Regions from separate parts of the Enterococcus silesiacus genome, predicted to be linked through region 1. Evidence: riboswitches for the same ligand, from Rfam matches in the RefSeq annotation. Region 1 holds a riboswitch; each other region holds the start of a gene.

Region 1 (3,628 bases):
CGCTACTTTCCCGAAAAGTGTACCTTCTCCCACTGAAACTACAATTCCTTCGGCGCTACCACTGATGACATTACTGCCCATAAATACAATGTTTTCATATTCTGTTTCAACACTGTTCACCTTTAGTTTATAGTCTGCTCTTTTTTCTACTGGATAACTTTCACCTGTCATAGCTGATTGAGAAACAAATAAATCTTTGGTTTTCATTAATCGTATATCTGCCGGAATCATATCTCCTGCTGACAATTTTACGATATCTCCGCAAACAATTTCTTCTATGGGAAGTTCTACTGTTTTTTTTCTGCGAACGACAGTTGCTGTAACTTTTACTAAATTATTCAATTTTTCTGCTGCTTGATTTGATTTAACCGATTGAATCAGGGTCATTGTTCCACTGATCAAGACCATCGCTAAAATAATCAAAACACCAACAAGATCACGATCCTCAGGCGCTGCAATCACATAATCAGTGATGAACGAAATGATTGCTAATGTAAGGAGGACAATCGTAAAAGGGGTAAAATATGCTTTGATTATCTCAACAATCAATGGTGTTTTTTTACCATGTGTAATGATATTTTCTCCGTACTTTTCTCTTGATAGGATGGCTTGCTGATGCGTTAGTCCTCCTTTAGAAGATTTAAAATACGTTATGATATTTTCAATTGAGTTTCTTGCAAAATATTCATACGATTGATTGCTCTTTTTTGATACTAATTCTCTTTTCTCCATTTGTTTCTCCTTCTTTCTAAAACTCTGATTATTGAAATCAAAAACGATTGTCAGAACACAATCATTCATTTGATTTCAATGATATTGTATTTTTTAGGGAACGGACTCATGGAAAAAGAGAGGCTGTTATCGGAGGAAGTTACTTGACTATACTAGAAACAAATAGACAATAGTATTCACATATCTTTAACAACGGTTTCTTTTTACATAAGTCCTTGATCATCTGACTACTGTCATCCATTTGTTTCCATCTCCTTTAGCGTTATATGTTTAATAATTCCAAGCTTGCCTATATTATTTTTAGCGTAAAACCTTTTCTCGAATTTTTTTAAAATCACTTGTCCATCTGAATACGCACACCCGACACTTTGATACCCAAAATGATCATAAAAACCCCAAGCTTGCTTACGTCCAGTTAAAAATACAGATTGAAAGTTCATCAGCTCTGCAATTCTTTCAGCAGATTCAAGCAATTTTTTTCCTAGGCCAAACCCTTGATAGCTTTCATCGATAGCCACTTGTTTGATTTGAGCTGCTGTTTGAGTTTTCATTGAAAGAAGTAATGTTCCCACCACTCTTCCATCAATCATCGCTGCCATATGGATGTCCTTTTTTTCATTTAAGGGTAAGTCATTAATCCAAGCTTTACCTGCACTTGTTTTTAGCAACTGGTTTCTTAACTTTATTCCTGCCCAATATTCTTCACTATTCCAATTTACGATTTTCACCATCGCTGCTTTACCATGTTGATTCCTCCATTCTTTTAGTTATTCATTTGATTAATCTCGATGATTTCTGAAAGCTGAGATAATTCTGAAATGATCGTATTGACAGCAAGTGTGCCATTTCTTGTCGCTTCGATTTCCAAAAATAGTCGGACTTTTTTTCCTGCTAGGTCTGTACAAGAAAACTTAGTAAATGTTAAACAATATTTATCTAACAATTGGATGATTTCTGTTCTAAGCATGACCTCACAAGTATTACTCGCAATCACTGAAAGATAATGGATCGACTCTATTTGTTTGTCTTCTCTTTGAACCGTGTAATCATCTATTTTGAGAGATAAATTTCTTAACAGGATATTGACTAACATTAAAACAACCGCACAAAGGACTCCTTCAATCACAAACCCAGCTCCAATCATGCTACCAACTGCTGCTGAACACCATAAAGTTGCCGCTGTATTGATACCTGTCACACTAAACCCTTCTCTTAAAATCACTCCCCCAGCAAGAAAACCGATCCCACTAACTACTTGTGCTGCTATTCTTGTCGGACTACTATCGTCTTGGATCAATGTAGACAATGAGACAAATTGACACGAACCAAATGTCACTAAAGTCATCGTTCTCATACCAGCTAATTTTTTCCGCCATTGTCTTTCTGCTCCAATAATCATTCCGGCAAAAATACTAGCAATAATACTGATTAAAAATGCATAAGTTTGCTCCTTTCTTAGATTTGCTTGTTGGATGTTAGGCTTTTTGGTCTTATCTTTCGTGGCTTACTAAGGAATGCTCACTATCTGCTTCATCATTTTGGAGAAATTTGTTGTTTCTTTTAATGGATTACTTCTCTCCCTTTGGTCGCCAAATACTGTTCATCATCTACTCTGGTCCTTGTTTAATCATAGTGGGTCTATTCTTAAAGCTTTTAGAATTTGATACAGTCGTAACGAATTATGGTGATTCAGGACTAAGGTTACTTCTCTCCCTTTGGTCGCCAAGTACTGTTCATCATCTACTCTGGCCCTTGTTTAATCATAGTGGGTCTATTCTTAAAGCTTTTAGAATTTGATACAGTCGTAACGAATTATGGTGATTCAGGACTAAGGTTACTTCTCTCCCTTTGGTCGCCAAGTACTGTTCATCATCTACTCTGGCGAAGCCAATCGTAGTGATTCACAGCAAAAACCTTCCGCCAAAACTCAGCGGAAGGTCATAAATAGGCGCACAAAAAAAAGCCTGCATGATCTAGTCGTTGAGTTTTGGCACTATACAACGTAAAAAGCAGAGCTTTTAGCTACCTTATGAAAAGCCTTGTAATCGACAATCCCTGTTCTACCCATTGGCATCTCTCGATGTTTTTGGGCAGTAGCCTGTGTTTGTATAGGAGCCTCACCTAACAAATCTATTTAGTTATCTTACAGGTGAAACTATACCATCATTTTAAAATGACTGTCAACACTTTTATTTAAATTTTATTTTTTAATCATTTCAAATATCAAAAAAACAGACACTAAAAACGTATGTTTTTTTACGTTTTCAGTCATCTGTTTTTTTAAATTTTTTATTAAATTTTTTCTACTTTCACAACTGAATTACCAGCAACTTGTGGTGGGATCGACATCGTCATAGCAGGTAAATCAACCAAAGTAAATTGGACCTTATCCCCTGCTTTCAAATTTTCTTCTGTAACATCATCAGCTAATTGGTTTGTTGAGACATTTAAAATAACTCCCTCATTTTTCATCATACCAAGGATTTTTTCGGGATCTTCAATTGCTTTGACCTCATTTAAAACCAAGCGAATCGATTGATCCACCGTTTCGTTTTTCTTCGCATCTTCAACTAAGACAGCCGTAAAAACTGCTTGCGACCTTTCTTTGTCTAAACTGCTAGATGTAGGTTCAGTTGATTGTTCTTTGTTACTAGTCAATATAGTTTCACTGCTTCCTTTCGATGTATCTTTTTTATTTTCAGCACAGGCTCCTAAAGAAATTAATGTCAAAATCGACAATAATGATACTACGATTTTTTTCATAAACTCGCCCTCCAATAGTGATACTTTATTATAAACGATCGCATTCATATCAGTCCATTCCTAGAATTGTAAGATTATTGGATACAAAAAAACTGTCTAGCGACTAGACAGTTTAACCATTTCTTCGATCATT
Region 2 (3,628 bases), on a different contig from region 1:
ATTTTCCAAGAACAACCTGAAACCAGTACTATACCTAGGAAAATTGAAATAAAGACTAAACTTGTTCCAAAATCTTTTTGATAAAACATTAACGCTAGAACAGGTAGACTGACAAGAGATAATTCACCCAACAATCGAAAATCCTCTTTTAAAGTCGAAGCGATTGAAGATTTTTGTCTTCTTCTCGTTACGATATAAGCTAACATTAAAATATAGCCAAGCTTCATAAATTCTGAAGGCTGAAAGGAAAACGGTCCTAAACGAAGCCAACGCTTTGTTCCAGTTGCTGCTGCCATAACAGGATCGTGGAATTTCACAAGTAATCCCATCAAAAACAGGGATAAGCCGTAAAGTACAGGTGTTGCTTTCCATAAATATTTTATTGGAATGACCATCGTAGCAAACATTGCACCGATTCCTAAAAGAGCCCACAAAAGCTGTTTTTTCAATAAAGGTGTAATTGACTCAACTGCCGGATCCGCATTAAATGCACCATATTGAGCGATGAATCCAACGAGTATCAACAGGAAAACAGGTAAGAGTAGAGCATAATTCACTGCTTCATTTTTTGAAATAACGCTTTTTCTCATACCATCCCTCCTAGCCAAACGCTTTCTCTTATTTCGGTGCCGCGAGCATTCAAGGCAATACCAAGCGTGACACTTAGTATTAATAAACTAGAGCCACCGTAACTAATAAATGGAAACGTTAAGCCTGTCATGGGAATATAACCTAAGAGGCTACCGACATTTACAGCGACTTGCAGACAAAGCAACATTCCGCAACCGATGTAAAGATAAGAGTAATAGAGTGATTTTGATTTTATTGCCAATAAAAATAGGCGTCCGACAATCGAAAAGACCAAAAATAAAATACCTAAAGAAAAAAGCAACCCTAATTCCTCAATGCAAATGGCAAAAATAAAATCTGTATCTGCTGCTGGTAAAAATCCTTTTTTCTGAATACTGTTGCCTAAACCACGGCCGAAAAATCCACCGTTATGCATTGCATAATAGGCATTTGAGGTTTGGAATCCTTTACCGGTTGGATCAATAAAGGGGTTTTGCATGACTTCAAACCGCGTGACTAGATAACTAAACTTTTGCGGCATCCAGTTAGTTGGAAGTGACAATAATAGCATCGTACCCAATCGTTTTATGACAACAAAGCCAATCAAGGCTAATGACATAAACCAAGGAGAGAGTCCGCTTGATAAAAATAATACGAAAACCAAAATAAAAATCATTGATGCTCCAGCGATGTTCGGTTGAAGCGCGACCAAAAACATAAAGAAGACTGAAATTAATAGTGAGTTCCTATGATGTTTAAAAGAAAAGGGTACTAACGTGTCATTTTTAGCTAAGTTTGCAGCTAGATAAAGCACTAGCACAAGAGGAACTAATTCAGATGGTTGAAATAAAAGCACACCTAGGTTGATCCAACGTTTTGCACCTCCAACACTTGTCCCAATTAACGGCAACGCGATAAGCGTAAGAAAGGTCAAGATAAGTATAAAATGCATTATTTTTGGTTTACGAAAAATAGTGAGATTGATTCGGTAAACAAAACTCATACAGACTAGACTGAAAGCAAAATAGGTCGTTTGCTTGATCGCTTTACTGGCAGTTCCAAGCTCACTATCAAGTAAATGGTAAGAGCTAGAGCTATAGACCATTAAAATACCCACGATACAAAGAATCAAATAAGGAATCAAAATATAAAAGTCTAAATAGTGTAGTTTAGATAATTTTTTTGGGTGCTTCATGTTCTCTTCCTCGCTAATCATTTTAATTGATCATCAAATAAAGTTTGCATTAGGAATCGACTTTGATAGTGGTATAAAAAGTTCTTTTTGCTTGGGCTAATGATGAAGTAAGCTTCATAACGACAAAGAAAATCAGCGTCTCTCCGGTAAGATTTCTTTGTTTCTATTTTTTTCACCTCCTAGATAGTTAAAGCTGACAACATTATTGATCAATACAAAAAAACTTCGCCTAAATAACTCAGCGAAGGGGGATTGAATTCAGCACAAATAGAGCTTTTCATCATTCTCATCGTTGAGTTTTAGCACTATGAAACGTAAAAAGCAGAGCTTTTAGCTACTTTGTGAAAAGCCTTAATTCGACAATTCCTGTCCTACCCATTCCTGTCTTTCGACATTTTTGAGCAGTAGCCTGTGTTTCCATAGGAGCCTCACCTAACAAGTTATTCAGATCGCCTTAAATATAGTGAATAACTGCATTTAAGTCAATGCGATAAATGTTAATTTTTTTATAATATAACTGCTCGAAATAAAGAATCAGTGCTATTTTAATGGAAGGCATCTATCTGCTAGAGGCTTCTACCAAGAATCGCCAATTTATTAAACAAATAGCACGGGAAATTTTCTTTACCCTTTCTTAAGTAAGTAAAAAATCTCTAAATCAAAAATGACTATCGCTTCTAGTTGCAAAACATTGTAAGATAGAAGAGGAAAAGTATGCGTTTACTTTAACGCAGAAATGGGAGGAAATGAAATGAGCTATAAAAAAACGTCTCAAGGAAATTGGATACTTGTTGAAAATGAAAATGGGGCAACCCTTGGCTATGCTGAAAATTCTGGTGTTTCTCTGATTGAAAAAGATGGTTTTGCGTTTAAGGATTTGAATCAAAATGGGGTGTTAGATCCATATGAAGATTGGCGTTTACCGCTTGAAGAAAGAATAGAAGACCTAGTAATGAAATTATCTGTTGAACAAATTGCAGGTTTAATGCTGTACAGCAGGCACCAAACTGTTTCTAAAAAGCAAAATCATTTTGTTAAGATGTTTTCTGGAACATATAACGGAAAAACGTTAGACGAATACAATGGTTCGCTTGCCAAGTTGACGGATCAGCAAAAAGAGTTTTTAAAAGAGGATCATATCCGTCATGTGTTATTAACAATAGTCGACTCTCCCAAAATCGCTGCGGAATGGACCAATAATTTACAAGCCATGGCAGAAAGCTTAGATTTAGGTATACCGGTAAATGTTAGTTCTGATCCGAGACACAGCACAAATGCAGATACAGAGTTTAATGCAGGTGCTGGCGGGGATATTTCAAAATGGCCAGAACAATTAGGCTTGGCTGCGGCGTTTGATCCTGAATTGGTTAGGCAATTTGGAGAAATTGCTAGTAAGGAGTATCGAGCGTTAGGGATTACGACAGCCTTATCACCACAAATTGATTTAGCGACAGAACCGCGCTGGATGCGTTTTTCAGGAACCTTTGGCGAAGGGGTGAAATTAGTGACAGCATTAGCTAAAGCTTATTGTGACGGATTTCAAACGACTCACCATGAAAAAGGCGGCTGGGGACTAGAAAGTGTAAATGCGATGGTCAAACATTGGCCAGGTGGAGGCAGTGGCGAAGCGGGGCGTGATGGTCATTATGGTTATGGGAAATATGCGGTTTATCCAGGGCATAATTTCGAGGAACATTTACAACCGTTTCTTAAGGGAGCTTTTGCCTTGGGGGATGGAACTGATAAAGCATCAGCCGTGATGCCTTACTACACTATTTCTTATGATCAAGATCAAAAAAATCAAGAAAATGTTGGCAATGGCTTTAGTGAGTATATTATTAATGATTTATTGCGTAAAAAATA
Region 3 (3,628 bases), on a different contig from region 1:
AATTCAGACTTCTTTGTTTTAATCAAAAGACCTTCATCAATATCGATGACTTTTTCCACGGTTTCATCAAAATGAAAGACAACACCTCGAGCACTCATCTCTGCTTGTACAGGCTGGATCATCTCCTCATCAAAATACTTGAATAATAAATAATCCATGCGTTCAAAAAGATGCACTTCTTTGCCTTTTTTCAGCAATGTGTCAGCGGCTTCTCCACCAATTTGACCACCACCGATCAAGGCGACTTTGTCACTGTTTTCCAATTGTTCGATTGCTTGCCGTACACCTGGTAAAAACTTATATTTTAAAACCTTCTCCGAATCACTACCGATAATTTGCTGAGACCATTGACTAGAACCTGTCGCTAAAATCAATTTATCAAACGACATAAAAAAATCAGACCCGTCTTTTTCGTATTTAATGATATGCTGTTTTGAATCCATACTCACGACTTTAGCATTTAGTAGTAACGAAATTTCATTGTTTACTAATTCTTGTTCTGAAATAAATTGAGCCGTTTCAATTGGATCGATCATTTCATTAAAATAAAGATTGATGCCGCCAGGTAAATAACCGATCGTTCGCTGTTTATCGATCAATTGAATTTCAGCTTTTGGATGTTTTTTTCTGATCGCTAAAGCAGCTGATACTCCAGCAAATGAAGCCCCAATAATCACTACTTTCATAGTAAAAACCTTCCTTCTAACAAAGTAAACCGTTTTCTTAAAGAATAGCATACACATGCTCTTATCGCATAGAAATAAGCTGATTTGTTTACCTGTCTACAAAAAAATGATCTACCTACTCAGTATAAAATGAGTAAGCAGATCATCAGTCTACTATTAATTATCTTTCATAAAATCCTGAATTGCTTCAGCATTCTGTTGTTCATCAAGTTCGATGACACTTCCAGATTCTGTGTAATCATTAAAGTTCCATGATCCTTCTACCGGAACAGATAACGATTTTAATGGCTTCACGTTTCCAGAAAGGAAATCTTTCGCCAAATCAATCAATAAACTGGTTGGCACATTTGTATCGATTTTTCCAACCATTTTCCCTGCAACCTGAGGCAATTCCCAGACTGGAATCAAATCTTTAGACTGCTCAACTAAAGCATCCATTACTTGCTGTTGCCGTCTGATTCGACCAAAATCGCCTTCTTCATCCATTCTAAAACGAGCATACTGCAATAGGCTGTTACCATGCAAAGTTTGTTTTCCTTTTAGAATATCCACACCATCTAAGTTGATATCTTTTTCGGAATCGATCGTGACCCCTTTGGGATAAAGTTCATCGATAATATCACTGAACTCTTTAAAATCCATCACGACATAATAATTGATTGGTAAATCAAAATTCGTTTTCAGTACATCTTTAGTCATTTGTGCGCCGCCATATGCGTAGGCTGCGTTTATTTTATCTAGTCCGCCATCAGGAAATGTGACATAACTGTCTCTCATAATCGAAATCAATTTAGGCTGTTTGGTTTTCCCATCATAGTGCGCAACCATTAACGTATCTGAACGCCCTTGATCTTCATCATCATCTCTAGAGTCATTCCCTACAACCATGACCGTCAATTCTTTATCACTCGTTTGTTCATCACCAGTAAAGTTTTGATTCTTATTAGGAAGTTTTGATTCACTCTCTTCTTTGGCCGTTTGAAATGAAATAGCCGCATAACAGCCAACACTCACAGCCACCAGGAGAATCGTTAACAAGGTAATAATCATTATTTTTACAGATTTTTTCATTATTTATTCCTTTCTACACATAAAAGTTGGGTAGGTTACTCTAGCCCTTGAAACTAGGTAATTTCAAGGTTTCCTTGGATAAAAGAAAAATCCCTCACCAAGAACACTCAGCGAAGGGATTAGATTACAGGGTTAAATTTATGACATCTGCCATTTATTTTCAACTTACCTTGATCTTCTCTTCGTTGAGTTTTAGCACTATATAACGTAAAAAGCATTGCCTTTAGCTACTTTGAAAAACGCCTTAATTCGACGAATTTTGTCCTACCCGTACCTGTCTTTCGACATTTCTGAGCAGTAGCCTATGTTTATATAGGAGCCTCACCTAACAAGTATTTAATTCATTTTAAACTATAAGCGTATCGAATCACAAAGTCAAATTAAATTTTATCGAAACGATTCGCTTGACCAACTATGTTATTAAACAAAAATGACGCTACATTTAGCACTGCTGTGGCTACTTCAAACAATAACAAGACTTTTAACCTAAACAAATCTTTATACTTTCTTAAAACATCTATTTTAGATCAATTATCATGTTTAGATAGACATTCACCGCATTATCTGTTTCAATGTTTAAAAGACAAAGCACTTGGAGGTCACCCATGGAAAATTTTTTAGAAAAACAACAGGAATTTTTTTTCAATTTTTTGACTGATAGTATTGATAACTTTCTATTGGAGCAAACGGATGAAACATTTTATGCCTTTGCATTAGACTGTAATATTCATGAAGAAGGAGAAATAAACCTTTGTATCAACTCGGTCGATCTTTGGCAAGAAACAACGAATTATTATACAAATAAAGGCTCTAATGAATCCCAACTAAACGACATGAAATATAACGCTCGTGACTGGGATGAAGATCAACGGATCGCTTCACTTCATTTATTTGATGATTGGGTGGAAGACGATCAAGATATTGAGACTGTTCTTGAATGGCTTTGCCAACAAATCGTCCTCTTAACTGATAGCGAAACGTTTGAACGAATCAAGAAAACAGAAGACTTCAAGTTATTTGTTTACGATCATAACGAAAACAGCTCTGACTCACAAGAACGGTTTGAAAAGCTATCTACATCAGACTATTTTCAAGTAGACTAACCATAAAAATAAATTTTATGAGTTTTTCCCTCCTATTAACTGGCAGTTTTGTTTATAAAAAGCAGTGGCTGTGAAACAAAAATTCACTTTTGTTTCACAGCCTAAACTTAACCTGTTCTTTTGATCTTCTAAAAACTAAAAGCTAATTCTTCAATCTTAAAAAGAGTCACTAGAAGTTCATTGACTTTTTCTGCTAATTTATTTTCATCGATAATCTGATCTTTTGTTTCTATTTTTGCTGTATCATTTGAATAGGTCAGAAAATCATATTCTTCTTTAAGTGTCACTTGGTAATTTTCTTTTTTGTATAGTGTATAGTCATCAATAACATCCATCTCATATTCTCGTTTATAGCCATTTTTTAAAACAATCGCTGTTATCAAAGAATTGACAGTCAATGTTTCTAACGGAATCATTTGATCCTCGATCATCAACATATAATTTTCATCCTCAATAATTCCACAAGCATTACAGCCTCCATCTAATAAATTAACTGTTTTAGTAATTGTCGCTTTTTTCATTAGTACAGATCCTTTCTGATACTTTCATCATGTCTCATCCCATTATATCAAAAATCAGACTTCATAAAAAATATATTTTCTTTAGATAAATGCTTCCAATTATTAATATATTTTAAACATTATGAGAAATCACTCATATATATTTACTTTATATTTAGTTTGGATAATAATATAAGTAAGCTACTATTTATAAAACAGTAGTAAAAAAGAGGAGGTATTTTTTTATGAAACTTTTTAAAGGTATGAT
Region 4 (3,628 bases), on a different contig from region 1:
TATAGCAAAAGAAAAAGCAGTCTGACAATCGGAAGTTGCAAAATAAGAAGTTAAAAGAATCTATTTACGGTATAGCCAATTGGTGTTTTAATTCTGTTATAACTTTTGCCTTTTCTTCATCTGAGATACTTTGATAGGAAATACCTTCTTCGCCTGTGTAACCATCTCCAGTAAATCCTTCACCTTGCATTTGATAACTTTCAATATTCTCTAAAGCTTTCTGATAGTTTTTCATCAATAGCATCATTTGATCCAGCGTCATATCCGTTTGTCCATTTTCCCCAATTACATCAAGCAACTCTTGGTAACGAAGGACATTTTTCACAGAAGTTAATTCTTTAGTAAGCTGAATCGTTACCTCACGCTGTCTTTTTTGTCTGCCATAATCACCTAGTGGATCTTCATAGCGCATTCGTGCATATTGTAACGTTTCCCAACCACCTAAATGTTGCTTTCCTTTTGGATAATGAATCCCTTCGGCGTCAAATTCAAAATCATTATTCACTGTCACACCACCGACAGCATCACTCAAAGCCGCTAAACCGTCCATATTAATGACAAAATAATGATTGATTGGAATCTCTAAATAATGCTCGACGGTTTCGATCATCATCTCATCGCCACCGAAAGAATGTGCGTGATTGATTTTGTCATAAACGCCATCTTTACCGATAATCTCTACATATGCATCTCGTGGAATACTAGTAATCGTTGTTTTCTTCAATTGATTATTGACAGTTGCGACCATTATCGTGTTTGCTCGAAAATCTGTTTTTCGCTTTGAATCATTTGCAATACCTAAAAGTAAAAAACTAACTGGCTCACTCTTGCCTAGCTCTACAGATTTGGTTTCTCGATTTAGTGGTTGATACATTTTATCCGCTGTCTGTTGAACGTTTTTGAACACGTTGGCACCATATACTGAGGCCCCGGCAACGATTAGTAAAAGGAACGTTAAAAATCCTAAAATTGTTTTCTGAATAAATCTTTTTTTAGAATCCGTTGTTGCAAATTTTCTGCTTAGATAAAATCTTTGCAGGCAAATATATGAAAGACTTACCCAAGCATAACTTAAAAGAAAACCGCCAATTACATCACTAGGATAATGCACTCTTAAATAAATTCGACTTAAACCTATCACAAGAGCATAAATGATCAGTCCATTTTTTAATAATCGATAATTTGGGGATTTTGTTTTGTAAATCGCTTGGACACTCAACAGAATCGAACATACCAAGCACATCGCCAAAAGAGAATGCCCGCTTGGAAAACTATAGGACGTTTTTTCAACCAATTGTGTGACATTGGGTCTTGTTCGGGCAACCAGATGTTTGATAATAAAACCTAAAGCACTGACAACTAAGACATTGCTGCTCATCCAAATTGCCAACAATTTATGTTTATTTCGCCATAAACCAAATGAAACGAGCAAACTTATGATAAAAACAGGAACAATCGTTGCAATTTTAGCAAAGACGATCACAAAATCAGTGATTCGCTCATTGGGTTTCCAATCAAATCGATAAATCGCAGCATCTAAATTGTTAAACCATGAGACATTTTTTACCACTAATAAGGTTAGTACTGAAAAGAATACAATGCTTAATATAGTAGGCGTAAATGTTTTTTCTTTCAATTTATTCATGTAATAAATCCCTTCAATCTTATATTCAATCTGATCATAAGCTCACAATTAGTCTACTTGAATATCTAGCAACAATAGTGATAAAGTAAAAACCGCTGGAACTTATTCTCCCAATAAATAGCAGCGAAGTATTCAGCGATTATTTCCGTCAAAGAGCACTCCTAAAAAACGCAGGCAGATAACTAAGACGTTAAAAATGAAGGAAATAGACAGGCTATTTACTAAAATAAAAAAAGTCAAACATTTTTTCCTAAGACGTTTGACTTTCAATCAATCTCATCGTCTGAGTTTTAGCACTATACAACGTAAAGAAAAATTCTTAGCTATTTTATGAAAAGCCTTAATTCGACAATTCTTGTTTTACACATTGGCGTCTTTCGACGTTTCTGCGCAATAGCCTATGTTTGTATAGGAGCCTCACCTAACAAGGTTATTTATCTATTTATTTTGTATAAAGAATACCGCTGGAAAGAGTTTTATTCAAGTTATTTTAAGCGTCTTTATTTTTTCTTAATTTAAAATTAAGTAAATTTATGGCACCATTTTTTTGAGTAAAGAAAAAAGCACTCATCAAAATAATTTTGACAAGCGCTTCTTTTAACTATTTGTTACTCGTCTAACTCTTCAAACTGAGAGTTATAAAGTGACGCATAGTAACCACCTTCAGCAAGTAATTCTTCATGTGTTCCTTGTTCTTTGATATCGCCATCTTGCATATACAAAATCTTATCTGCATCTTTGATCGTTGATAAACGGTGAGCGATAACAAATGACGTACGACCAGCCATTAAGTTATTCATGGCCCCTTGGATCAAACCTTCTGTTCTTGTATCAACAGATGATGTTGCTTCATCAAGAATCAAAATCGGTTTGTCCGCTAAAATAGCACGAGCAATGGTTAACAATTGTTTTTGACCTTGGGAAATATTTGACGATTCTTCATTTAATTCCATGTTATAGCCGCCAGGTAATGTTTGGATAAAGTGGTGAACATGAGCGGCTTTAGCCGCTTCATAAACTTCTTCATCCGTGGCATCTAAACGACCATAACGTAAGTTTTCCATAATGGTTCCTTTAAATAACCAAGTATCTTGTAAAACCATCCCAATATTTTTACGTAAATCTGCACGGTTAAAGTCTTTGATATTATGACCATCGATTTTAATTGCACCCGAAGTCACATCGTAAAAACGCATCAATAGTTTAACCATTGTTGTTTTACCTGCACCAGTTGGTCCAACGATTGCCACTGTTTGGCCTGGATCAACATGTGAACTGAAATCATTGATAATGATTTTATCTGGCGTATAACCAAAACGAACATGTTCAAAGTCGACCATTCCTTTGGCTTTATCGATTTTAACTGGATTTGGTACTGTTTGCGCTTCTTCGTCCTCTTCAAGGAATTCAAAGACACGTTCAGCCGCTGCTGCCATTGATTGAAGTAAGTTAGATACTTGAGCCAATTGCGCAATAGGTTGTGTTAAGTTACGAACGTATTGGATAAACGCTTGGATATCTCCAACTGTAATCGTTCCGTTATAAGCTAAAATCCCACCAAAAATTGCTACCGCAACATACCCTAAATTTCCAACAAAGTTCATGATCGGTTGCATCAAACCAGAAAGAAATTGTGATTTCCAAGCTGATTTAAATAAAACATCATTTTGTGTTTTAAATTCTTCAAGAGAGTTTTCTTCATCATTGAATAAACGTACGATATTGTATCCGCCGATTGTTTCTTCGACTTTACCATTAATCACCCCAAGATATTCTTGTTGTGTTTTAAAGTATTTTTGCGAATTTTTCACAACAATTAAAATCAAGATCATTGAAATCGGTACGATCAAAATAGCAATCCCTGTCATTTGCACGGAAATTGATAGCATCATCACGATAACCCCAATGATGGTAAAGACTGATGTAATCAATTGTGTGATTGATTGGTTTAGGGATTGCCCTAAGGTATCGACGTCGTTGGTG

What was found. A riboswitch is a leader RNA that binds a small molecule or an ion and turns the genes downstream of it on or off. The one in region 1 is predicted to bind magnesium.
Region 2: it holds a riboswitch for magnesium, as region 1 does, so the genes downstream of both, RV15_RS02045 (FtsW/RodA/SpoVE family cell cycle protein) here and RV15_RS13380 (MgtC/SapB family protein) in region 1, are expected to answer to the same signal.
Region 3: it holds a riboswitch for magnesium, as region 1 does, so the genes downstream of both, RV15_RS08110 (LCP family protein) here and RV15_RS13380 (MgtC/SapB family protein) in region 1, are expected to answer to the same signal.
Region 4: it holds a riboswitch for magnesium, as region 1 does, so the genes downstream of both, RV15_RS09300 (phosphatase PAP2/LCP family protein) here and RV15_RS13380 (MgtC/SapB family protein) in region 1, are expected to answer to the same signal.

The regions. Positions count from the first base shown of each region.
Region 1 covers NZ_JXLC01000021.1:19,002-22,629, forward strand. The annotation lists gene mgtA (magnesium-translocating P-type ATPase) at 1-801, opposite strand, end outside; gene RV15_RS13375 (GNAT family N-acetyltransferase) at 966-1,463, opposite strand; gene RV15_RS13380 (MgtC/SapB family protein) at 1,496-2,206, opposite strand; M-box (ykoK) riboswitch at 2,698-2,868, opposite strand; gene RV15_RS13385 (hypothetical protein) at 3,025-3,495, opposite strand; gene dnaI (primosomal protein DnaI) at 3,608-3,628, opposite strand, start outside.
Region 2 covers NZ_JXLC01000002.1:179,807-183,434, forward strand. The annotation lists gene RV15_RS02040 (FtsW/RodA/SpoVE family cell cycle protein) at 1-590, opposite strand, end outside; gene RV15_RS02045 (FtsW/RodA/SpoVE family cell cycle protein) at 587-1,765, opposite strand; M-box (ykoK) riboswitch at 2,043-2,212, opposite strand; gene RV15_RS02050 (glycoside hydrolase family 3 protein) at 2,517-3,628, shown strand, end outside.
Region 3 covers NZ_JXLC01000009.1:90,821-94,448, forward strand. The annotation lists gene RV15_RS08105 (FAD-dependent oxidoreductase) at 1-686, opposite strand, end outside; gene RV15_RS08110 (LCP family protein) at 843-1,757, opposite strand; M-box (ykoK) riboswitch at 1,929-2,097, opposite strand; gene RV15_RS08115 (DUF4303 domain-containing protein) at 2,363-2,860, shown strand; gene RV15_RS08120 (DUF4809 family protein) at 2,989-3,381, opposite strand; gene RV15_RS08125 (YusW family protein) at 3,606-3,628, shown strand, end outside.
Region 4 covers NZ_JXLC01000011.1:101,142-104,769, reverse strand. The annotation lists gene RV15_RS09300 (phosphatase PAP2/LCP family protein) at 65-1,645, opposite strand; M-box (ykoK) riboswitch at 1,914-2,081, opposite strand; gene RV15_RS09295 (ABC transporter ATP-binding protein) at 2,254-3,628, opposite strand, start outside.